3 regions of the Pelosinus fermentans DSM 17108 genome follow, and region 1 is predicted to be linked to each of the others. Evidence: riboswitches for the same ligand, from Rfam matches in the RefSeq annotation. Region 1 holds a riboswitch; each other region holds the start of a gene.
The links. A riboswitch is a leader RNA that binds a small molecule or an ion and turns the genes downstream of it on or off. The one in region 1 is predicted to bind lysine.

Region 1 (8,240 bases):
TTTGCGACAGATTAGGTTAACGGAAGTACACCCAGGTATGATATTAGCACGAAACCTTTACAGCAGAAAAGGACATATCCTGCTTGCTTCAGGAGTCAGGCTAACGGAAGTCTACCTTCACAAGTTACGAAGGTTGAAAGTAAAAACTCTCTTTATTCACGACGAAAGATATGAAGATATAGCGATTCCAGAATATTTATCTGTAGAAACTCAGCAACGGGCCTTCTCTATATTAAGTTCCACTATGGAAAAAATTCATAATAAAGAAGCCTTTGCCATAGACGATATCAGTTCTATTGCCTCTGATATCGTTGAAGAATTAATTATTCAACCCGCCATAAGCATCCAATTAACTGGAATTGCAACTCATGATGACTACACCTTAGATCACTCCTTAAATTGTGCTATTTATGCTGCTCTATTGGCTCATTCTTGTAGTTTTTCCATTCCCCAAATCAAAGAAATCACCTGTGGTGCCCTGCTTCACGATGTCGGTAAAATGAACGTCGATAAAAAAATTATCAATAAACCGGATCGCTTAACAGAAAAAGAATTTGGCATCATTAAGCAGCATCCACAATCTGGATTTAATTTATTGGTGAAAAAACGCTGGGAGCTGTCAAGCCTTGTTGCTCACATGGCATGGCAGCATCACGAAAAAATAGATGGCACAGGATACCCGCGAGGACTCCAGGGTGAAGAAATTCTAAATTATGCTCGTTTATTGGCAATTACCGACGTATATGAAGCGATTACAGGGTGCCGCCCATACCGTAAAGCTATGAATTTGGAAGAGGCATATGATATTATTCGCTCTGGTTTAGGAACTGCTTTTGACGAGCATTTCGGCAAAATATTCTTATCTAAAATGGCCTTATATTTTCCAGGAATGGAGGTCCTGCTAAATACAGGAGAAAAGGCTATTGTCGTCTCCTTATTGGAGCATACCCCTCGTCAGCCGATAATCCGTCTTATTGCCTACCCTGATGGAACCGCCTATTCCCCGCCTATCGAAATTAACCTGGCAGAAAATTCTCATCTTTCCATTGTAAGCACATCGATATAAAAAATAGAGGAAATCCTTGTATACATCAAGGATTTCCTCTATTTTTCTATCATTCTTTCCCATTCTACCCTAATGGCTTGACTAAACAAGCCAAGGCAATGGAATTCATCTTTCCCTCTGGTGTCTCAGATCGTGAAGTCATGACTATGGGGTGTGTTGCCCCTAGGACAATACCTGCCATTTTACTTTTAGCAAAATAAATCAGAGACTTTCCTAAGGCATTGCCAGTCTCAATATTAGGTACCATGATTAGATCAACATTACCTGCTATTTTGCTGTCAATCCCTTTGTGCTGCGCTGCTTTTTGACTAACTGCCACATCAAGGGCAATCGGTCCTTCTATCAGACTAGCAGGTAAATCCCCATTGCTTCTCATCTCTACTAAAATCTTAGCATCTAAAGTGGCGGGCATTTTTTCATTAACTATTTCATTGGCCGTAAGCAATGCTACATTAGGAATCATGATTCCCATTCCATGCAGTGCCAATATTGCATTCACCAAGATCTGCTTCTTTTCAAATAAGGTAGGAGCAATATTCATACCTCCATCAGTAATAAATAAAAGTTTTTTCTGACCTGGAATCTCAAAAGCACCTAAATGACTTAATAGCCTTCCAGTACGCAGCCCTTCCCCTTTATGCAATACTGCTCGTAAAAAATCACTACTATTTACTAATCCCTTCATCAGCACTTGAGCTTGACCGTTCTTTACTAAGGAAACAGCCTGCACTACTGCCTTCCCACTGTTTGCTTCATGCAAAATTGGCGTATCAGCAGATAAGCCAACCTCTTCCATTAAAGGCTTAATAAGAGCAGTATCTCCTACTAAAACAGCCTCAGCAATCCCTTCCTCTTGAGCTAGTTTGACAGCCGCCAAGACTCCTTTATCCTGTGCTACAGCAACACTAATCCTGATTAAAGAACGATTTTTAATTTCAGCTATGATTTCATGATAATTAGAATACAAACGACAACCTCCTAAAAGATCTGCCAATATCAGAACTGTTTATTCATTTTATACTGAATACATCTGCGCTTCTTCTTCGCCTCGAATTACTCTTAAAGTTCCAAATGCCAATGCTTCTAGCTCTTCTTCTCCTGGTATTACAATTACAGGAGCAATAAACTGCACTCGGCTTTTAATAGCGTTAACAATAGGTTCTGAATGAGCAATTCCCCCAGTTAGAATAATACACTCCACTTGACCTGACAATACAGCAGCCATTCCCCCAATTTCTTTTGCTACTTGGTAGGAAAGAGCTTCCAATACCAAGCTAGCCTCCTCATTTCCATGAGCGGCCATAGAAAAAGCTTTCCGAATATCGGCAGTACCAAGATAAGCATACATTCCACCTTTATGATTGAGTATCTCTTTTAATTCATCAAAGGTGTAAGTACCAGAAAAAGCAAGTCTTAAAAACTGTCCTACCGGCAGCCCCCCACAACGATCAGGAGAAAGAGGTCCCTCCTCTTTCGGATTATTGACGTCAATCATTCTTCCCAGCTTGTGAGGTGTTACAGAAATTCCTGTCCCTAAATGAGCCACAATCAGATTCATCTCTTCATATTTTTTCCCAAGCTGCTTTGCTACTTTACGAGCTACAGCCTTCGTATTTAATGCATGGGACAAGCTAATCCTTGGCAAATCAGGCAGACCGGATATCCTTGCCACAGGTTCCATCTCATCCACGGAAACAGGATCTACAATATAGGAAGGAATTTTTAAAAATTCGGCTAACCCATAAGCCATGACAGCCCCTAAATTAGAAGCATGTTCACCTCTTTTAGCTTCTCTTAAATCATTCACCATCTCTTGAGTAATTTCATAGGTTCCGCCTTTAAGAGGCTTTAATATCCCCCCACGGGCTGCAACTGCATTAAATGTAGAAAGGTCAATCTTTTCTACTGCTAATTGTTCTAAAATAATTCGTAAACGATACTCATACTGATCTAACAATTTCACAAATGGGCTGGTGTCGGCAGCAAAATGTTCCACAGTCCTTTTGATAAGCAGCGTTTCTCCATCATATACAGCAAATTTTGTAGAAGTTGCTCCAGGGTTAATCACTAAGATTCTCTCTTTTAACAGGCAATTATCAACCATAATCCCCCTCCAGATACTAGTACCTTGTCAGCCATTATCCTACTGTTTTAAAGCTGACAAGGTATTAGGTAACATTCACAATAAATATCTCAACATTCAGACTTCTTTCTCACTATTTATTTCCTTATTCTTTCAGAATATCCTGCTTACTAACTATATTCTCTCTATATACTTTTTAGAAAACAGAAAAACGCTGCTCGCCCTTTAAAAATAAGACCTTTTGAACCGCGAAGACGCGAAGAATAGGAAGAACACGAAGTTAGTGTATGCTAAAATAAAGAGCAGACAGGTATACCTGTCTGCTCTAAACATCATTCTTTATTTTTTAGTTGCCGCAGCCAAATTCATTTCACATTTTTCAAAATCCAAAGTCGTAAAGTAATCTTCAATTGTTTCTGCACGACGAATCATCTTAACTGCTCCATCAGCTGTTAACAGCAATTCAGCAGAACGTAATTTACCATTATAATTAAAACCCATTGCATGTCCATGAGCACCTGCGTCATGCATCACAACAATGTCACCAATGTCAATACGCGGCAAGTTGCGGTCAATGGCAAATTTATCATTATTCTCACATAAAGAACCTGTCACATCATACACATGATCAAGGGGCAGGGCTTCTTTTCCTGCAACCGTAATATGATGATAGGAGCCATACAAGCCAGGACGCATCAAATTTGCCATACATGCATCAAGACCTACATAATTTTTATAAATCTCTTTTTTATGAAGCACAGTAGAAACCAAATATCCATAAGGACCTGTAATCATTCTGCCACATTCCATGGTGATTTTTAATGGATGCAGTCCATTAGCCACAATCTTTTCTTCATAGGCTTTACGTACACCTTGACTGACAGCATCCAGATCTACAGCCTGCTGTTCAGGACGATAAGGAATGCCAATACCGCCACCCAAATCAATCATCTCAATGCGAATCCCTAGTTTTTGATACACTTCAACGACCAAATCAAACATCATTGCTGCTGTAGCCACAAAACTGTCAGGATTTAACTCGTTGGAAATTACCATGGTATGCAAAGCAAAGCGTTTTACTCCTTTACTTTGGATGATCTTATATGCCTCAAAAATTTGTTTTCTGGTTAAGCCATATTTGGCTTCTTCCGGATAACCGATAATATCGTTGCCGCCTTCCAGCAAAGGACCTGGATTATAGCGAAAGGAAATTAATTCAGGTAAGCCTACATGTTTTTCTAAATATTCAATATGGCTAATATCATCAAGATTAATAATAGCTCCTAAGTCTTTGGCTGCCTGATACTCTTCGGCAGGAGTATCATTAGACGAAAAAATAATGTCTTCTCCCACAATTCCAGATTGTTTGGATAAAATGAGTTCGGGTAAAGAACTGCAATCAGCACCAACGCCTTCTTCCTGCAGTATTTTTAAGATATGTGGATTAGGAGTAGCCTTTACAGCAAAATACTCTTTAAATCCTGGTGCCCAGGAAAAAGCCGCTAATAATTTGCGGACATTATTCCGAATCGCCTGCTCATCATAAATATGAAAAGGAGTCGGATAATGCGCAATAATTTCCTCAAGCTCAAGCTTAGTAAATGGTAATGTTTTTTCTGCCATAGTAATGTTGTACCTCCTGAATTGTTATTATAGATTCTAAAACTTCTCCTCATTCGTTATGAAGCAAGCCTCTAGTAAAAAAGTAAAAGCGGTCTGCGGAAAACTATTCCGCAAACCGCCATAAGAATTCAAATGATCTCACAACCAGCAATGCAGATAGCACTCCATCCAACTTGGATGACAGTCTTGCACTTATTCAATACAAAACCAATAAACGGGTCTTGCCAAACCCTTCTACTTCGGCGGATATTCCTTTTTGCATCTTTCATCGCTGGCAACTCCAGATACATATTCTTAATATACCGCGCCTCTATCTTATCTTTATTTATTTTGTTATTTTTATAAGTATAGACTAATCTAGTTTGTCATGTCAACTCTTATTCTATTCTTTTATTCATTTTCTACCTTGGTTTGACTAAAATAGCTGGATTCATATATAAATCATATTGTTCTGCACTGACTTCTCCAGTAGCCAAAGCAGATTCTTTCAGTGTAATACCTTCTTTTGCAGCTCTTTTTGCAATCTGTGCTGCTTTATCATAGCCAACAAGGGGTACTAAACCAGTGATGAGAATTAATGATTGGTGTAAATAAAAATCAATCACATCCTCCCTTGGCTGTATGCCTATCGCACAATTTTCATTAAAGGAATGTATGCCATCAGCTAATAAGTTAATGGATTGCAGTAAATTATACACAAGTACAGGCATAAATACATTCAATTGAAAATTCCCCTGACTTGCAGCAAACGAAATCGTTGTATCATTGCCAAACACTTGCGCTACAACCATGGTCAAAGCCTCTGATTGAGTAGGATTTACTTTTGCCGGCATGATAGAGCTGCCCGGTTCATTCTCAGGTATTTTAATCTCACCTATACCGCAGCGTGGGCCACTTGCCAGCCAGCGAACATCATTGGCAATTTTCATCAAGTCTGCCGCTAAGGCTTTGATGATGCCATGAACTGCCACGACTTCATCCTTACTCGTCAAAGCATGAAATTTATTTGGTGCAGTATGAAACTGCTTTTCTGTTAGCTTAGTGATTTCTGCAGCAATTAATTCACCAAACCCAACTGGAGAATTAATACCTGTACCGACAGCAGTCCCTCCCATTGCCAAATCGCGCATGAAATTAATACCGATAGTCAGCATTTCTTCATTTCTTTCGAGCATCCGTACCCAGCCGCTTATCTCTTGCCCAAAAGTAAGGGGAGTCGCATCCATCAGATGGGTTCGGCCAATTTTAATGATATGATTATATTCCTCTGACTTTTGCTGTAAGGTTTGTTTCAATGCTGCAATCGCCGGCAGCAATTTATCAATCACTAAACTAACACCAGCAACATGAATGGCGGCAGGGAAAATATCATTAGAACTTTGGGATTTATTTACGTGATCATTGGGATGAACAACCACTGTTTTCCCATTTTCCGTTAATAATTGATTTGCCCGATGAGCAATGACTTCATTCATATTCATATTAAACTGTGTACCACTGCCTGTCTGCCATACAGACAAAGGGAAATTTCCATCCAATTTTCCTGCCAGCACTTCATCGCACGCCGCTACAATAGCATGAGTTCGCTCCTCATCCAATATATTCAGCCTATGATTTACTATAGCAGCTGCTTTCTTCAAAGTAGCAAATACACCAACTAATTCATAAGGAATCTTTTCTATGCCGATACGAAAATTTTCAAAGCTACGTTGGGTTTGTGCTCCCCACAACTTATCCTTTGGTACACGTATTTCCCCCATTGAATCCTTCTCAATACGATATTCCATACAAAAACCCTCCTCATTCAATTGAATCTGCTTTTACTGTAGTTCAGACTAATACGTAAGAGATAATAAACCATTACTCTATCTCTTCCCCATTAGCAGCAACAATCCTGCTGCTATACTAGCTTTTAAAAAGAAAACATTTTGAACCGCGAAGATACTAAGAATATAAAAACACGAAGATTTTTTTAACCGCAGAGGCGCAGAGACACAGAGAAATAAAACTCTCTCTGTGTCTCTGCGCCTCTGCGGTTACATTATTTTTTCGTATCAAATACTTTCGATTGGTACTGTGTTGGCTCCATGAGCCATGACGGTGATCGTGTATTCTGTCTTATTTATTATTTTTTCAGCCATGGTGATCGCCTCATCCAAGCTACTAGCAGTCAGCATTCCTGCTTTTTCAAAAAACTCTTTATTCTGAGGCAATGAAACAACAATATGAGGAACTTCTTTTGCCATATATCCCAGTTTTAATGCAATGAAGCCTGGAACGGTAAAACCTTTTCGCAAAGCCAATTCTCGCTCATACAGAGAATCGTAGTTAAACCAGCCGCTAAAATCAGGCGGCTCCATGATATCACGGCATTCCAGCAGTAAAATCACTACACCTGTGGATTTTACCGCCATGAAGGAATTTCCAATGGTTTTGGAGCCTTGATACAGATTGATGTCTTTCGGGAATCCTCCAGCAGAAGCAATGACCAAATCAGTTTTTCCGCTTATGGGAACACCAAATATCTCATTAGCTGTTTTGCATCCTTGGAGCCAAGCTTCATGCCAGTGACCGGCAACAAAAGAGGCAAACTGACCTTCTGGTGTAAACACTGCATTTAATAAAAAGGCTGGTTTCAGTAATTCTGCCATTTCCAGCATATCCGCATGCATAGGGTTATTTTCCAATTTACCAACAGTACATTCTGGACTTACCCCCTGTCCAACTACTGTATGAAGACATAGACTATGATTTTCCTGAATCGTGCTATAAGAGGAGATCCCTGGCATGATGGCTTTACGTCCGCCACCAAAGCCAGCCATTAGATGATGAACAATTCCGCCCGTTAAAATGACTTTATCGGCATTAACTACATGCTTATTCATATGGACATCTTTTCCCCGTGAAGTTTGACCCACATAAACAAATTCATCCGTTTCTGGCGCATGACTTTGTAGGATCGCTATGCGTTCCACAATTTCCTGACCAAAAGTCAGTACATTTTCCTCATGAGTATGATGGCGATGGGCGCCCAGTGCAACAATAAGGGAAATATCTTCATCAGGTATACCAGCTTTATTCAGTTCATTCAGCAAAGTAGGTAAAAACAAATCATGACGCACCCATTGACGAGTTATATCACTAGCAACGATGACCACTTTATCACCTTGCTGTATTACATTCTTTAGAGGTGGAGTACCAATTGGATTGTTCAGTACCTCACGAACAGCAGCTTCTACATCTGAAACTGCTTTCGCTGGTTTACCTTCCACAACATTTACAACGCGTTCTTCCGGCAAAGCTACTTTAATTTCACTATCACCAAAACCAAATGAAAATTCTTTTAACATCTAGCATCTCTCCTACGCAATCTTTTCAAGATTATTATTTTCCTTTAGTACTAAAGGCTTATCGGGCTTGACAGCCAACCATGCAACAATGCCAATCACGGCTGAAGCTGCAGTTGTC
Region 2 (8,240 bases), 1.2 Mb from region 1:
CAGCCGCCTTGCTTGTCCATTGTAATAACAACAATCAAAATTCCCTCTTGGGAAAGCTGTCGGCGATCTCGTAGTACAATATTGCCGACATCGCCAACACCTAATCCATCAATTAACACAATGCCAGAAGATACTTTTCCTGTAACACTGCCTTTTTCAGGAGTAAACTCCAGTACCTGCCCATTCTCAGCAATGAAAATATGATCTTTAGCCATGCCAAGCTCTTGGGCTAATTTCGAATGCTTAACTAAATGACGATATTCACCATGTACTGGAATAAAAAACTTAGGACGAATTAAATTGTGCATCATTTTTAATTCTTCCTGGCTAGCATGACCTGAGACATGAATGCCAGAAGTTCTCTCGTAAAGCACTTCTGCACCCTGCCGTAATAAATAGTCAATAGTACGAGATACTAATTTTTCATTACCTGGAATTGGCGTAGCGGAGATAATAATGGTGTCACCAGGTACGATATCAACTTTACGGTGGTCAGACATTGCCATTCTAGTTAATGCTGACATAGGTTCACCTTGACTGCCAGTTGTGATGATAACCACGCCTGATGCAGGATAATTATTAATTTGGTCAATGTCAATGAGTATACCTTCTGGAATATTAAGATAACCTAATTCCGATGAAATCGTAACTACATTAATCATACTACGTCCCAAGACTGCTACCTTACGATTATATTTACAGGCGGTATCAATAGCTTGTTGCACGCGATGTACATTGGAAGAAAAACTCGCAATGATGATTCGTCCATTAGCATTATAGAACATCTCATCAAATGTAACACCAACTGATTTCTCACTCATCGTATATCCCGGATGCTCAGCATTCGTACTGTCTGCAAGCATAACGAGTACTCCCTGATCACCCAATTCGGCCAATTTATGAAAATCGGTAACTTTACCATCAACTGGAGTTTGGTCAAATTTAAAATCTCCGGTATGCACAATTGTGCCAACAGGAGTTTTAATAGAAAGGGCTACAGCATCTGCAATACTATGACTAATGCGAATAAAACCAATTTTAAAAGGTCCAACTTCAATTTGGTCGCCTGCCTTGACAGAAATTAAATTAGTTAATGGAACATTATTTTCTTTTAATCTGCCTTCAAGTATTCCCAATGTTAACCTTGTACCGTAGACAGGTACGCTAAGTTGCTTCAGAACATATGGTAATGCACCAATATGATCTTCATGACCATGAGTAAGTATTATCCCCCGTACTAAATCACGATTTTCTAGTAGATACGATATATCTGGAATGACTAGATCAATTCCGAGCATATCATCTTCCGGAAACATTAGACCAGCATCAATAACAATAATATCGTCTCCATAACGAACTACAGTCATATTTTTGCCAATTTCACCTAATCCGCCTAAAGGGATAATTTGAATTTTTTGTTGTGTTTTTACCAAAAAAAATCACACCTCCAGTTATTTTTATAAAGCAAGAAAAACAAACCATTATTTCTAGGTATTTGCCGTTCATTAGAAAATGAGCTAAAAACCGGCCCGTTCATTCACTTATTGTAATTATAGCTTATTTTAAAGTGCATTTGCAATATATGATGCTTCTTTTGAAGGTATTATATGTAAGATTCTCTTGATAAAAGATAAGAACCTCACCCAAAATATGAATGAGGTTCTTATCCTTATATACGATTTATTTTATGCAGATAGCTTTTTATTTGTTCTAATTCATTAATTGTCGGTGGTATTAAAGGTAACCTAAAGGTACCGCCATTTTGCCCAATTAGATTTACAGCTGTTTTTACTGGTATCGGATTGGTTGTAATAAACATCATTCTAAAAAATGGTATTAATTCGGATTGTATGGCTTGAGCTTTAGCAATATCATTATGGACAAAAGCTGTAATCATTTCTTGCATACGATTCCCTACAATGTGAGCTGCCACACTAATAATACCAACGCCACCCACAGATAGGATTGGTAATGTAAGGCTATCATCACCACTGTATACCATAAATTCATTAGGAGTCGTTCGAATAATTTCTGCAACTTGCTCAAGATTTCCGCTGGCTTCTTTAACAGCAACAATATTTTTAAGTTCTGCCAAACGCGCTATCGTTCCAGGTAAAATATTAGAACTAGTACGTCCAGGAACATTATATATGATTAGCGGTAAATTAGTACTGTCAGCAATAGTTTTAAAATGTTGATAAAGCCCTTCTTGCGGCGGTTTATTGTAGTAGGGGCCTACAAGCATAGCGCCATGTACACCTAATTTCTCTGCTTCTTGCGTTAACTTTACGGAAGCCATAGTGTCGTTTGAACCAGTACCAGCGATCACGGTAGCTTTATCACCAACAGCATCAAGTACCGTGGAAAATAGCTTGAGCTTTTCTTCTTTATCTAATGTTGCTGATTCACCAGTGCTACCAGCAACTACTAAACCATCTGAACCATTTGCAACTAAATATTTTGCAAGGGTGGCTGCCGCATCATAATTGACGCTAAAATCATCATCAAATGGGGTTACCATGGCTGTTAAAATCCGTCCAAAAGTCTTCATAGTAATCTTTTTCTCCTTATTAACATGATAAATTAAACTTTTCATGTAATGCTGTAACGGCTGATTGTACAAATGATTTCTTTATTAAAACGGAGATTGATGTATGAGAGTCTACTGTTTGTAATATAGGGATGTTATTCATAGACAGGGCTTCTATAAAACTGGCCATCACACCTGGGACACCATTAATTCCCCCACCTACAACTGAAACTTTAGCACAGTCAAGAGTTGTGTGTACATCGCAACCAAATTCTTGAAGTTGAGCAGTTGCTTTCTCTGCAAGATCTTCTGCTATTGTAAACATGATTTGCCCAGGATGAACATTAATCAAATCTACACTGATTCCATTGTCCGCCATTGATTTGAAGATATTAAAGCTTGCAATATTATTTAAAGAATCATGTAAATTAATTTTGATTTGGGCAATATTAGATATAAAGGTTACACCTGTAGCAACACGATCAGCAACATATGTGTCAGCTGTATCTTCTTTAGTAATGCTAGTTATAAGTGTACCAGGTTCATTGGAAAATGTTGACTTTACCACTAGAGGAATACTTTTCTGCATAGCAATTTCTACAGCTCGAGGATGAATAACTTTAGCACCTTGGTGAGCTAATTGACAGACTTCTCCATAGGTAATACAGTCGAGAATCTTTGCTGTACTTACAATTCTAGGATCGGCAGTCATAATTCCATCTACGTCTGTATAAATTTCTATCAATTCAGCATCGAGAGCAGATCCCAAAGCAGCTGCAGTAGTGTCACTACCTCCACGGCCTAATGTAGTAAATTCATCATCAATAGTTATACCTTGAAAACCGCATACTACAGGAATTTTACCCATCTTAATTAAGTTGCATATGCGAGAAGGATCTACTTTTAAAATACGAGCGTTATTGAAATTATTATCAGTTATTATGCCAGCTTGCCCACCTGTAAGCATAACAGCATCAAGTCCAGCGGCTTGTAATGTGCCAGCCATAATGACGGCGGAGATCATTTCGCCGCAGTATAAGATCTGATCAAGTTCGCGGCTTGCTATATCTTTATATGCTTTTCGTGCTAATTCAATAAAAGTATCGGTTGCATAGCATTCCCCTTTACGTCCCATAGCAGAGACGACAACGACAGGACTCAATTCGTTAGTAACAGCAGCTTTAATTTTTTCTATTACTAACTTTCTTGCCTCAGGAGTTGCAACTGAGGTACCACCAAATTTTTGAATTATTATCCCCATTATTTACACCTCAAATTAAGTTATGCTTAATCATATACTCGGCAATTTGTAAAGCATTTAAAGCAGCACCTTTACGTATTTGATCGCCAACAACCCATAAATTAAGGGCATTTTGAATGGAATTATCTTTTCTAATTCGACCAACAAAGACTTCATTTTGGTTTGAAGTGAATAATGGCATTGGATACAACATTTCTGCAGGATTATCTTGTAAAATAACCCCAGGAAATGCAGCTAAAAGTTCTTTTGCCTGATCAACTGAGACTTCTTTTTCAAATTCTATATTGATTGACTCTGAATGGCTACGATAAATGGGCACTCTTACAGTAGTTGCTGTAATTCCCATTGTATAATCATTGAATATTTTCTGTGTTTCATGTACCATTTTCATTTCTTCTTTTGTGTAATCACCTTCCACAAATACATCAATGTGTGGAATGACATTAAAGGCAATCTGATAATGTTTTGGTAAGCTGGAACTTGGTAAAATAGTAGCTTCTACAGGACGATTTTCTACAATTGCTTGGACCTGGTTATCTAATTCATCAATCGCTTCTTTACCAGCACCAGAGACTGCTTGATATGTGGATACCACTACTCGCTTAATTTTAGCCTGATCATATAGTGGCTTTAAAGCCATTGCCATTATAATGGTAGAACAATTTGGATTTGCAATAATTCCTTTATGTTGTTGTATCGCTTCTGGATTCACTTCTGGTACAACTAATGGTACTGTAGGATCCATTCTAAAAGCGCTGGAATTATCAATGACTACTGCACCATATTTTACTGCAGCAGGTGCAAACTTTGTGCTGGCAGAGCCACCAGCAAATAAAGCGATGTCTATATTCTTAAAAGAGTCATCAGTAGCTTCTTCTACAGTGAAATTTTTTCCCATAAAATTAATAATTTTACCGGCTGACCGTTTGGAAGCAAGCAATTTTAAATTATCATATGGAAAATTACGCTCTTCAATTAAATTTAAAAACTCCTGACCAACTGCTCCAGTAGCTCCGAGTATTGCTACATTATATTTTTTCATATATATCGCTCCCTTTTGTTTTCTCATAAGATTCTATATACTTTATTATATTCATATTTTTTACTATAATTCTTGCTTAGAATGCTTAATTTAGTGCAAAAAATGCTATTAATTTAATAATGATTATGCCATTAATGCCATTATTTTGGGATATTTATATTTCATAAGCTATATGTTAAAGGATACAAGGGATTATTTCAAAATTTCTTCAAGTCCTAAGACTAGGCCATTTGCATTAAGTACGTGTTTACACGCTAGTAAAACTCCTGGCATAAATGATTCTCGTGATATAGAATCATGGCGAATCGTCAAGGTTTGACCAAGTCCACCAAAAATAACTTCTTGATGTGCTACATAGCCAGGAAGACGAACGCTATGCATTCTGATACCTGAGAAGTCGCCACCACGTGCACCAGCGAGCTTTTCAACCTCATCAGGGTGCCCTTGATGTAAGAAACCGCGCTTTTTGGCTATTAGCTCTGCAGTATGCAAGGCAGTTCCAGATGGTGCATCAAGTTTTTGATCATGATGTAATTCAATAATTTCCACATGAGGAAAAAATTTCGCAGCATCTTGTGCCAGTTTCATCATTAAGATTGCCCCAATTGAAAAATTAGGAGAAATTAATGCATTTACCTTAGTTTCTACGCATAATCTTCTAATCTCTTCTATATTTTCTTCTGATAGACCAGTAGTTCCCACAACAGGACAGATTCCATTATTAATGGCGATGTGGATATTATTTAATACTACTTCTGGTCTTGTGAAATCAACCATTACTTGTGGCTTTGTTTCGTTAATAACGGTTTGCAAATCATTACCTATAACAATGCCCGTTTTTCCTGCGCCGATTAAATCACCAATATCTGCAAAGTCAGATTTAGTATCCACAGCACCTACGATACTTAATTGAGTATCGTTATGTATGGCTTTGAGTACTTCACGCCCCATTTTACCGTAAGCTCCGCAAACTATCACTCTAATCATCTTGTGCACCTCCTAATAGTAGCAATGTATTCATTCAAAGTGTTGAATGTTAATAATGAAGACAAAAATAATAGCCGATGAGTAAAATCTCATCGGCTGTCAATAGTAGGTAAGACAGTATAAGGATGGTGAGAAAACAAAATAACAATGTTTTCCCACGCCTTAGATAAGATAGCACTCCACTAGAAAATTAATTCTAGTGACAGTCTTACATCTATTAAATGAAAGACCAGCACAAAAGATTTGGTGTCTTTTGCACTTCGGCAAACAACCCTTTTCTTTCAGATCATAAAAACCAATCTCCCTGAAAGTACTCTTGTTGTCTGCACCTCTATTCCATCCCGCGCAGGATGAAGTCTATTGAATTACATACATTGTATACTAGTGCCTATAGAGGTGTCAATATATGAGTGGAGAAAAAAACGCTATTTCTCCATTCCTATATTCTATTTACTATGATTCTCTACATCTTTAGCACCATTTTGCCGCAGGATTTGTGCTGCAGAACTGACTTTGGTTGTATCTGTCCGAATAATTGCCAGAATACTACCACCGGCAACTTCTTGCTCATAACGTTGACTTGCTTCGGCAGGAATGCCCCAATCAATCAATCCTCCTGCAATACCACCTGCGATTGCTCCTCCTACAGCAGCAGTAATAGGACCTACTGCGATAATCGGACCAATGCCGGGAAGCATTAAGGCTCCTGCTCCCATAAGTAAGCCACCAATTCCACCTAAAGTACCGCCTGTTAATGTACCATCAGTAATATCGTCATCATAGGTTCCATCTTGATTTTGATCTTGATTCTTTTGTTTTTTAGAGACAATATTAATTTCTTCAGTAGTAAAGCCTTGTTTTCGTAGCGTGTTCACAGCATTTTCAGCTTTAGCTCTTGATTCAAATACACCAATAACAGTTTGATTGGCTTGTTGTGTATTTGTGGTATTGTTGTTAGCTGGTGCTGCCATAGTAGTAGCATTTCCATTTCCTGCACTATAGCTGTTTACTAGTGAACTTTCATTTTCTTCATTGGAAACTTGATTATTGGTTTGATTTTTCATGAGTAAAACCTCCTAACATTAAATGCATATCATGCAATTTAACGTTAGTGTCTCCATGATAATCATTAATATGTATTTTCATGACGTTCTCGGTTAAAATTAGTATAAGCATTATTTATATCGACAATAATTACTTCATCTCCAATACGTTTTATTGTTTGCCAAGGAATAGTAGAAGATTTTATATCATTAAAAAAACTAAATAATCCGTTTTTTCTTGGAAGTACAATTGTGAGTATTTTTCCTGATTTATGGTCAAATGTTAACTCACATTCTTCAATGATTCCTAAGCGAGCTCCATCACTTAAATTTATAACTTCTTTTCCGGATAGATTGCTTAAACGCATTTTATCACCCCTTATTATTTTTGCAAAAAAGTCTTATAAAGAAAGGTTGAATGATGGATAATAGAATGGCTATGCAGGCTACTGGGTCTATCCACATTTGAAAAAACAGTATTTTATGAGGGATATCTAATTTTAAAAAAGATATTAGCATCACTAATGATAAGTATATACCTCCAGCAATTGCAACTAGCTCTTGAATTGCTAATGATAAGGGTGAGCTTTTTACATCACCTGCATCATATGTTTGACGAAAGTATTTTATTCGTTCTAATAAAGATAAGATTAATAGTAAAGAAAATCCCAGTAAAATGCTCCAGGAATACATGGTAAACCTCCAGATACCTTCTACTTTAATAGTATGAGGTTAAAGTCAATAATATGTTAAAAAAGCTCTATGGAAAGTATACATAACTTTTCCATAGAACTTTTTTAAAGTATATTATTGACCTGTACTACCGAAACCACCTGTTCTTGTAATGAACAAGTTATTTTCATCATGATCCGCTAATAAATATTTATAAAAAATTCCTTGTGCGATTCTGGTCCCTTTATTTATAGGAATGCTCTGAGAGCTATGATTATAGATTGCAATGAAGATGTGTCCTTCATTTTCATTATTATTGAAATAATCAGCATCAATGATACCTTGGCCATTTACTAAACTTAAATTTTTTTTAATCGACAAGCCTGAGCGGATATGTATGCCAAGATATTCATCTGATTGCATATATGCTTTTATTCCTGTTGGTACTAGCGTAACACTAGCTGGGGCTAATAATACATCTTCAGCTGCAGCTATATCATATCCTGCACTATATTGAGTTTTTCTAGTAGGTAATCGCAGATCATTTTTTTCATAACTAGAAATAAATTTAAAACCTCTTAATTGCATTATATATCTCCTCATTTACTGGACCTAATACTGTAAAAGCTAACCTATCTGGAATCAATAATGTATGTATAATATTGTGTAAGTTTTCTAAAGTTACCTTATCAATTTTATCAACTA
Region 3 (8,240 bases), 1.7 Mb from region 1:
GGGCGCTAGTACAATTGGGACAATTGGAGGAAAATTCCTGCTTTGGTATGATTGGGAGGGAGTCGTTATTGTTATTGCTCTTGCCCTAGTACTGGCTTTGATACTTTCCGGTGTCTTATTACTACGGGAAATGCGTTATAAAATATATTCGGCGGCTCAAAGCTGACTTATTTCTCACATGATGATATAATTAGAAAAAAATCCCTGGAAAGGAATTATAATTATGAGTGAGATTATACAGTCCATTGATCAAGAGATCCTTTCATCCTATCGGCAAGGTGACCAGGATCAAGCACTACAGCTGTTTATAAATCAATACCAAGCTAGATTATATGCTTTAGCATATAAAATGCTGGGAAATCATGATGATGCGATGGATGCTTTGCAAGAAATTCTATACCAGGTAAATCGATCTATGCATAATTTTAAGGAAAAGTCCAGTTTATACACTTGGGTGTATCGCTTAGGTTCAAATGTCTGCTTTAATTTTCGCAAAAAAAGGAATCAAACTGCAAATCAGGTAGAATGGGATGAGAGTTTATACCATTCGATGATGTTGCCCATAGAGCAGCCAAATGAAGATCCGGATAGAATGTGTGAGGTTAAGTATAAGCAGTACTTGGTTCAGCAGGCTATTTTAAAATTGCCCGAAAACCAGAGGATTCTCCTTGTTTTACATGATATTGAAGGGATTTCAAGTTCAGAAATTGCACAAATCCTAAATATTAATATCAATGCGGTCAAGTCCCGCCTTCATCGCAGTAGGGCAGCCTTGCGTAATATTATCAGTAAAGGATTCTCCGTTAAAGGAATGGAAGGGGTCGGAACGTTTTCTGTTAATTCTTCTGGTCATTTACGATAAGCTTTACAGTAATTCACAAATGATATCCAGGTATGGAAGACTATCCGGTATGAGGAGGTTTTGCAATCATTGTACTGTATATTCATACATATAAAGAATAAGAAGGCTTTTACTAGTCTTTAGTAAAAGCCTTCTTATTTCTTTACATAAAATATAATTAATTCTTCGTTCCTAATTTTCGTAAACAATATACAAGATTTTCTTTTTTACGATGGAAATTGATGCACTCACAGCATTTACCGTGGCGTTCGCAATCTGCCTTTGGACAGGTACAATTTTGTTCATTACAGCCAGCCATATAAAAAACTCCCTCCCTATGATTCTATTACTATTTTAGTATAAAGGCAGGCGAGAGTAAAACCCTTTATTAAGAGTAGTAAAATAATTCTGCAAGAAATACGATAAGGAGGCTATGAATGTCTGAAAATAAAGTTTGTCTATTAATGGTCTTTACAGCCCTTTTCTGGTCGGGTGCATTTATAACAGGGAAAATCGCAGTACTGCAATTTCCGCCCTTTGCCCTGACCTTTTTCCGTTTCTTGCTGGCATTGCCGTTTATATTCTTTTTGTTATATAGTAGGGAGAGGGAGAAATGGTTACCAAAAAGAAATCAGTGGCTGCCTCTTACTATATTAGGGATTATAGGTACTTTTTTTTATCATGTCTTATTTTTTAGTGCATTACAATACACTACAGCAATTAATTCTTCCTTGATTGGTGCAACCAATCCCGTATTGACAACTCTTATGGCGGTTTTATTCTTCAAAGAACATATGACACCAAAACGTTTAATTGGTATTATCTTTTCTTTTTCAGGTGTCTTTTTGATTGTAACGAATGCAGATTGGCTGCTGATTTCTACGTTTAATTTTAATCTTGGGGATATGCTCATGTTTAGCGCTGTTTTTAGTTGGGCATTGTATGCTCTTTTAAGCCGTTCTTATATGCAGAAGTATTGTTTATCACCATTAATGGTGACAGCCTATACATTTTTAGTTTGCGTAGTCATATCCATACCCTTTGTAATAGCAGAAAATCCTGCATCTTATTTATCTAAAACCAGTGTAGCTGGCTGGTTATCAATTGCATATATGAGTATATTTGCGTCTGTATTAGGATATTTAATTCAATTGTTTGCCATTGAAAAGATTGGTGCATCTCGGGCTGCAGTATTTGTTAATTTGGTACCTATTTTCACAATTGTTCAATCTGTTTTCATCTTAGGAGAATCCTTTACATTATTTAAGTGTATAGGAGCCTTGGGAATTGTTACAGGCGTGTACCTAGCGACAAGATCTAATTGAAGTTAAATAAAGATATCAAATTCTAAGAAAATAAAAAAGTCCCTGTCATAGACAGGGACTCTGACATCCTAGCGGTTCTGGCTAAAGCAATCTCTGCAATAAACAGGACGATCACCACTTGGACGGAAAGGAACTTGTGTTTGAACGCCACATGCTGCACAAGTTGCATCATGCATTTCACGTTGTTGGAAGCTGCTGTTGCGACCGCCACCGTTACCGTTTCTTTGTTTGTGAGCTGCTCTGCATGAAGGGCAACGTCCTGGCTCATTAGTAAAGCCTTTTTCAGCAAAGAAATCTTGTTCTGAAGCTGAGAATACGAATTGGTCTGCGCAATCGCGGCAAGTTAAAGTTTTGTCTTGGTTCATGTGTTGTATAGCCTCCTAAAATCTGTTACTAAAATAGGTAATGAGAATATTCATTGTTTCTTGTTAAAGTTACGTTAACAAGAAACATGAGAAATTCAATCGATCTATTTAAGTGCTTCTAAATCATACGCTGAATTGATATAAAAGTAAAGAGGATTTTTACTAAATTTTAAAAAAATTTATAAAAATTATAAAAATAGTCTCTATTTAACAATTAATTGGTGAATTTGCTCATAAATAAAAGAGAAAAACAGTATTGTTTAACTCTCTTTCCCAGAAAAAATGTTTATATTTTAGCAGATAAATTATATAATGAGCAGGTAGGAACTTGTCTCTTTTAGGTAAATGACAAAGAGAATGCAAGTAAAATGGAGGAACGAAATATGGAGTTTTTTGAATGGGATGAAGGCTTTTCAACAAAAATTCAAAGATTTGATGATGATCATAAAAAATTATTGACATTATTCAATAATGTATATCACCGTGTGTTTGAATGTACAAGCCTGGAAGAAGAAAGAGAATTAACGCAGCATACCTTAGTTGAATTATTAGACTATGTGAAGTATCATTTTTCCGCAGAAGAAGAATTGATGATACAGCTTGACTATCCTCAATATTTAGAGCATAAAAAAGAGCATGGATCTTATATAGCCGAAGTGAATAATTTCTTAGATCAGCATAAACAAGGGACGGCTGCATTGTCCTTTCCAACCTTTATGTTTCTTAAAGAATGGATTACTAAGCATATTTTAGTACGTGATAAGGAGTATGGACAATTTTTTAATGATAAGGGAATCAGATAATAATCATTCACTCTAACTTTTATAGCAATTTTGATAAATCGTTAGGGCTTTTCCCACTCTGAATTGTAAATTTTAGTGTAAGTCACAAGGGATCTGGGTAGTGCTGCCGTAAGTATGAAGATAAGAAGTCGTGGGATGGTTAGTAGTATGATCAAATATAATAGTAGCCCGATGAAGAAATTGTTTATTTAAAACATAGCGAAGGTCATAAATTGTAACTGAGATGGAATGAGTATTTTTCTGTTCTGCAAAATAAATAAAAGGCGTAAAGGTAGCAAAAAAGTTTCCGATTAGTGTTTTTTTTGCTTGTAAAGTAAGATTCGAAAGGTTCTTTTGTTTTGCTAAATCTGCATGAAGTTTTAATTCCGGGGAAATGGTTCCTAATTGTCCGACCAAGTACGCATTTTTTGTTTCTAAAACAAAATCCCAGAACAATATGCGCTTTAGTGATGGCATGACAGTGATTTGCAAAATTTCTCGTTGAGAAAATAATCGATGAAGCTGTTTTGTTGCTTTTTTGCGCAAGACCATTCTAAACAAGATATATGCTGTAAGAATTACAAATGTAAAGCACGATAATGTGAACATTGTAAAATCAAAAGCGTATACACTAAGTAATAGCACGAATAGTATAGGATCAAATACATTTAAAAGGTGTAAGCTTTTGCGTTCTTTTTGAATTGGCCATAAGATAGCAGCGCCATGGGTATTGAAATAATCCATAATGATATGAGATAAACTACCAGAGAAGGCCCATCCAAATAGGGAAAGGAAATTAGCTTGTGGCATAATCATAGATAAAACTGTACTGATCAGGAACGACCATAGAACTAAGCCCGGGATGGAATGAGAAAAAGAACGATGTTGCCTAAGATAAGAGAATTTTCCTTTTATTTGTGCAATGATATCAAAATCCGGCGCTTGCGCGCCAAGAATGGCAGCTAGATAAATCGGATCATAAATGGACAAAGGATGACCAGATAATCCTGCAATCGCGATGCCAACAAGTGCATGAGAGAAAGAATCCATAATGAATGTGCCTCCAGCTTTCTATTTTGTTTACATAACATTATAACACAGAACTACAGGTGCACTTCCATAGTAAGTTTTGCCTTTCGATATACACTTATCTCAAGATATGAAATAAAAAAGTGGTGACCTCATAGTAGAGACCACCACTTTTTACTATACTAAATTTTAAAAAAACGTGCCAAGTTTTTCAGCTCATTTTTTCTTCAATTTTAGCTGCGCTAATTTTCTTGTCCAAGAATAAAATATAGTATAAATAAACACCTAATAATGCAGGAAGGCCTGTATATAAAACAATTCGTTGGGATTCATCAAAATACAAGCTGCATATGACTCCAAGGTTCAAGACTAAAGCTAATATTGGGACCAGAGGATAAAAGGGAGTCCGAAATTTTAGCTGCTCTATTTTGCCGCCTAGACGGAAAAATTCTCTGCGGAAGTTGAGCTGACACCAGGCAATAATAACCCATATCAGGCAGCCAGTCAGTCCTGTACTGGACATAAGCCACAGGTACACGGTATCAGCAGCATATTCACTGGTGAGTAAAGACATACACGCCAAGATAACAGTAATATAAACTCCATTGACAGGAACACCGCGAGAATTTAATGTACCTAAACATTTTGGCGCTAAGCCTTCTTTAGACATAGACCAGAGAAGACGAGAACAGGCATATAAGGCTGAATTGCCTGCAGATAAAGCTGATGTCATAACAACGAAACTCATAATATCCTTAGCTAAAGGAAAACCTAAGATGCCGAATACATGAGCAAAAGGACTTTCTAAAACACTTGCTTCTTGCCAAGGGATAATACCTGCCAGTACGATCATTGCCAACACATAGAAAAAAATAATCCGAAAGGTAATACCTTTAATAACACGGGGGACATTTTTACTGGCATCTTGGCATTCGCCGGCTGCGATACCGACAAGTTCAGCACCTTGAAAGGAGTAGACTACAGCAATCATAGTTAAAAATACAGCTTGAAATCCATTAGGAAATAAACCCGATTCTGTATTAAAGTTGGATAATCCAACAATAGGAACGGAATGACTGGAAAAACCAAAGAGCAAACCTGCACCTGCGACAATAAATGCTAAAATTGCAGTTACCTTTATACTCGCAAACCAAAATTCAGCTTCGCCATAAGCCTTTACAGAAATGACGTTTAGTAAAGCAAGCATAATAGCAAAAAAACCGCACCATATCCAAATCGCAATTTGCGGAAACCAATTGTGCATGATAATACCTGCAGCAGTAAAGTCGGCAGCAATACAAATGGCCCAATTCAGCCAATACAGCCAGCCGGTAGTGAAGCCAGCACCAGGAGAAATAAAACGTGAAGCATAGCTTTGGAAGGAACCAGAAACAGGCATGGCTGAAGTGAGTTCTCCTAGGCACAATAATACCAGATACATGATAAAGCCGCCGGTTAAATACGCAAGAACGGCACCTAAAGGACCTGCCTGATTGAGGGTTACGCCTGAGCCTAGAAAAAGTCCGGTACCAATGGTACCACCAATGGATATCATCATGAGATGCCGTGAGTTCATGCCGCGTTTGAGCCCTTCTTTTTCAGGACATAAATCTTTAAGATTCACTGTAGAATTTGACATATTTGACCTCCTATCGAATTAAAACAAAAATGGTTGTGATCAATCTCACAACCAAAAAATTTACTCCAAGGAATAAACTAACGCTTGCGTGAGATAGCACTTCATCTGAAAAATTAGATGACAGTCTTGTATTTATTTAATACAAGCCCAACAACAAGAAATGGCATTTTTTGTTGTTTCGGCAACTATTCCTTTCTATATAGTTCATTGCTGCCAGCTCACTATATATACTGATAATATTTGCGCCTCTATAATCACAACATATTTAATTTCTTGCTTATTTTAATCAATATCAGATTAGTTGTCAATCACTAGATTCGTATTAGAAACCTTTACTATAGGAAAGTAACAAGTCTCTACAAAAGGAAATAAAAAAATGTATGTCAAAGTCATTGTGTGGAGGAGTGAATTATGAACAATACATATGGACGGATGGATGCTGAATTTGCTCAATCCTTAGTTGATATCGTTGCTGCTGAATTAAATAAAAATGTAAATATCCTTGATGATCAGGGTGTAATTATTGCTTCTTTTAGTAGAGAACGGATTGGGCAAATACATGAATCAGGGGCTAGAATGCTTGGAACTGGAGTTGTAAAAGAATTTTATGTCACAAAAGAAGAGGAATGCTATCTAAAGGGGATACGACAAGGTTATAATGTACCCATCATGTTTGATAATCGGTGTATAGGAGTAATTGGTATTACAGGGGATCAAAAAACAGCAGAACCTTATGCCCGATTAGCAGCACGCTTTGTAGAGGCAAATGTGCAGTCGAATGCTCAGCAGGAAAAGTTAGTAGGAGCATTACAAGAAAAAGAAGAATTACGTTCTGTATTCTTAAATAAAATTATCACGGTACAAGAAGAAGAACGTAAAAGAATTTCCCGCGAGCTGCATGATGAAACAAGCCAATCTCTTACCTCGATCATTGTAGGTTTGCGTATGCTGGCTGAGCAGGTACAAGACAGTGAAGATAAGGAAAAAATATTAAAAATGCGTGACCTTGCTGTTACAACTCTAGAAGCGGTTCATCATATTGCAGTTGAACTGCGTCCTGTATTATTAGATGATTTAGGACTGGTTGCCGCAGCTAAAAAGTATATAGAAAATTACGCTAAGCAATATGAAATTTCTTTACATAGTGATTTTAGTAATTTGTCCAGAGAGCGATTTTCTCCAGAAGTTGAGATTACGTTATACCGAATTCTGCAAGAGGCCTTAACGAATATTGTGAAACATGCGCAGGCATCGGAAGTTTGGGTATCATTAAACAAAAGACAGGACAAACTTATGTTAATGATCCAGGACAATGGTGTAGGTTTTGATACAAAAATGGTTAAAAATACTCATACCCGTACCTGTTTAGGAATCTACGGCATAGGTGAACGGGTAGCCTTAGTGGAAGGTACCTTTACGATTACATCTGTTATTGGTGAAGGAACTAAACTTTCTGTGGAAATTCCTTTGGGAGAAAAAAATTGAAAAAACGCTAATTTGACTCATTATAAGTAAATATTGTCTGCTGAATGAGGGAATGCTTGTATATTGTAGAAAGATCAAGTACAATGTAGGTAATGGGTTGTGAGCGGGTATTTTCATTTATGAACATTTGGATGAAGTCAGCCATTTTATCTTGGTGGGGTGACTTACGGAACGTCTATTGGTGAAAACAAAGTTAAATATACAAACTCAAATAATGGAGGTATTTTTTTTTGGAAAAACAAAATAAGCTCGCTATTATTCCACTGGGTGGATTGGGCGAAATAGGGAAAAACATGACGGTCATTCAATATGAGGATGATATTGTCATACTAGATTCTGGGTTGGCATTTCCAGAAGATGATATGTTAGGGATTGATTTAGTGATACCTGATATATCCTATCTTCTTGAAAACCAGGATAAGATAAGGGCAGTTGTCATTACTCATGGTCATGAAGATCACATTGGATCTTTATCTTATTTACTCAAGCAGATTGACGTACCTGTTTATGGTACGCGTCTTGCAATGGGACTGGCTGAGTGCCGCTTGAAGGAAAATAATGTGGCAAATTATAAATTGATTTCCATAAAGCCAGGAGATCAGATAACATTTGGCAAAATTCAAGTGGGATTTATGCGGGTGAGTCATTCTATTCCTGATTCTGTAGGGATGTATTTTAAAACTCCAGTTGGCACGATTGTTCATACTGGCGATTTTAAAATTGATTACACACCAGTTGATGGTAAGGTAATGGATCTTCATAAGTTTGCTGAAC

Region 2: another riboswitch for lysine. It lies ahead of dapB (4-hydroxy-tetrahydrodipicolinate reductase); the one in region 1 lies ahead of FR7_RS17425 (diaminopimelate decarboxylase family protein).
Region 3: another riboswitch for lysine. It lies ahead of FR7_RS09255 (amino acid permease); the one in region 1 lies ahead of FR7_RS17425 (diaminopimelate decarboxylase family protein).

The regions. Positions count from the first base shown of each region.
Region 1 is NZ_AKVN02000001.1:3,750,177-3,758,416, forward strand. It holds gene FR7_RS17410 (HD-GYP domain-containing protein) at 2-1,066, shown strand; gene FR7_RS17415 (phosphate acyltransferase) at 1,131-2,033, opposite strand; gene buk (butyrate kinase) at 2,082-3,170, opposite strand; gene FR7_RS17425 (diaminopimelate decarboxylase family protein) at 3,489-4,772, opposite strand; lysine riboswitch at 4,922-5,093, opposite strand; gene fumC (class II fumarate hydratase) at 5,174-6,559, opposite strand; gene larAH10 (NPN-dependent 2-hydroxyacid racemase, LarAH10 family) at 6,827-8,122, opposite strand; gene FR7_RS17440 (MFS transporter) at 8,135-8,240, opposite strand, start outside.
Region 2 is NZ_AKVN02000001.1:2,573,639-2,581,878, forward strand. It holds gene FR7_RS11850 (ribonuclease J) at 1-1,433, opposite strand, end outside; gene dapA (4-hydroxy-tetrahydrodipicolinate synthase) at 1,670-2,596, opposite strand; gene dapG (aspartate kinase) at 2,571-3,791, opposite strand; gene FR7_RS11865 (aspartate-semialdehyde dehydrogenase) at 3,802-4,833, opposite strand; gene dapB (4-hydroxy-tetrahydrodipicolinate reductase) at 5,026-5,820, opposite strand; lysine riboswitch at 5,985-6,162, opposite strand; gene FR7_RS11875 (general stress protein) at 6,267-6,884, opposite strand; gene FR7_RS11880 (YlmC/YmxH family sporulation protein) at 6,950-7,231, opposite strand; gene FR7_RS11885 (hypothetical protein) at 7,236-7,556, opposite strand; gene dut (dUTP diphosphatase) at 7,671-8,123, opposite strand; gene FR7_RS11895 (M16 family metallopeptidase) at 8,104-8,240, opposite strand, start outside.
Region 3 is NZ_AKVN02000001.1:2,058,815-2,067,054, forward strand. It holds gene FR7_RS09225 (MFS transporter) at 1-166, shown strand, start outside; gene FR7_RS09230 (RNA polymerase sigma factor) at 224-862, shown strand; gene FR7_RS09235 (DMT family transporter) at 1,279-2,166, shown strand; gene FR7_RS09240 (zinc-ribbon domain containing protein) at 2,235-2,531, opposite strand; gene FR7_RS09245 (bacteriohemerythrin) at 2,915-3,334, shown strand; gene FR7_RS09250 (metal-dependent hydrolase) at 3,407-4,363, opposite strand; gene FR7_RS09255 (amino acid permease) at 4,554-5,981, opposite strand; lysine riboswitch at 6,068-6,240, opposite strand; gene FR7_RS09260 (sugar diacid recognition domain-containing protein) at 6,393-7,466, shown strand; gene FR7_RS09265 (ribonuclease J) at 7,697-8,240, shown strand, end outside.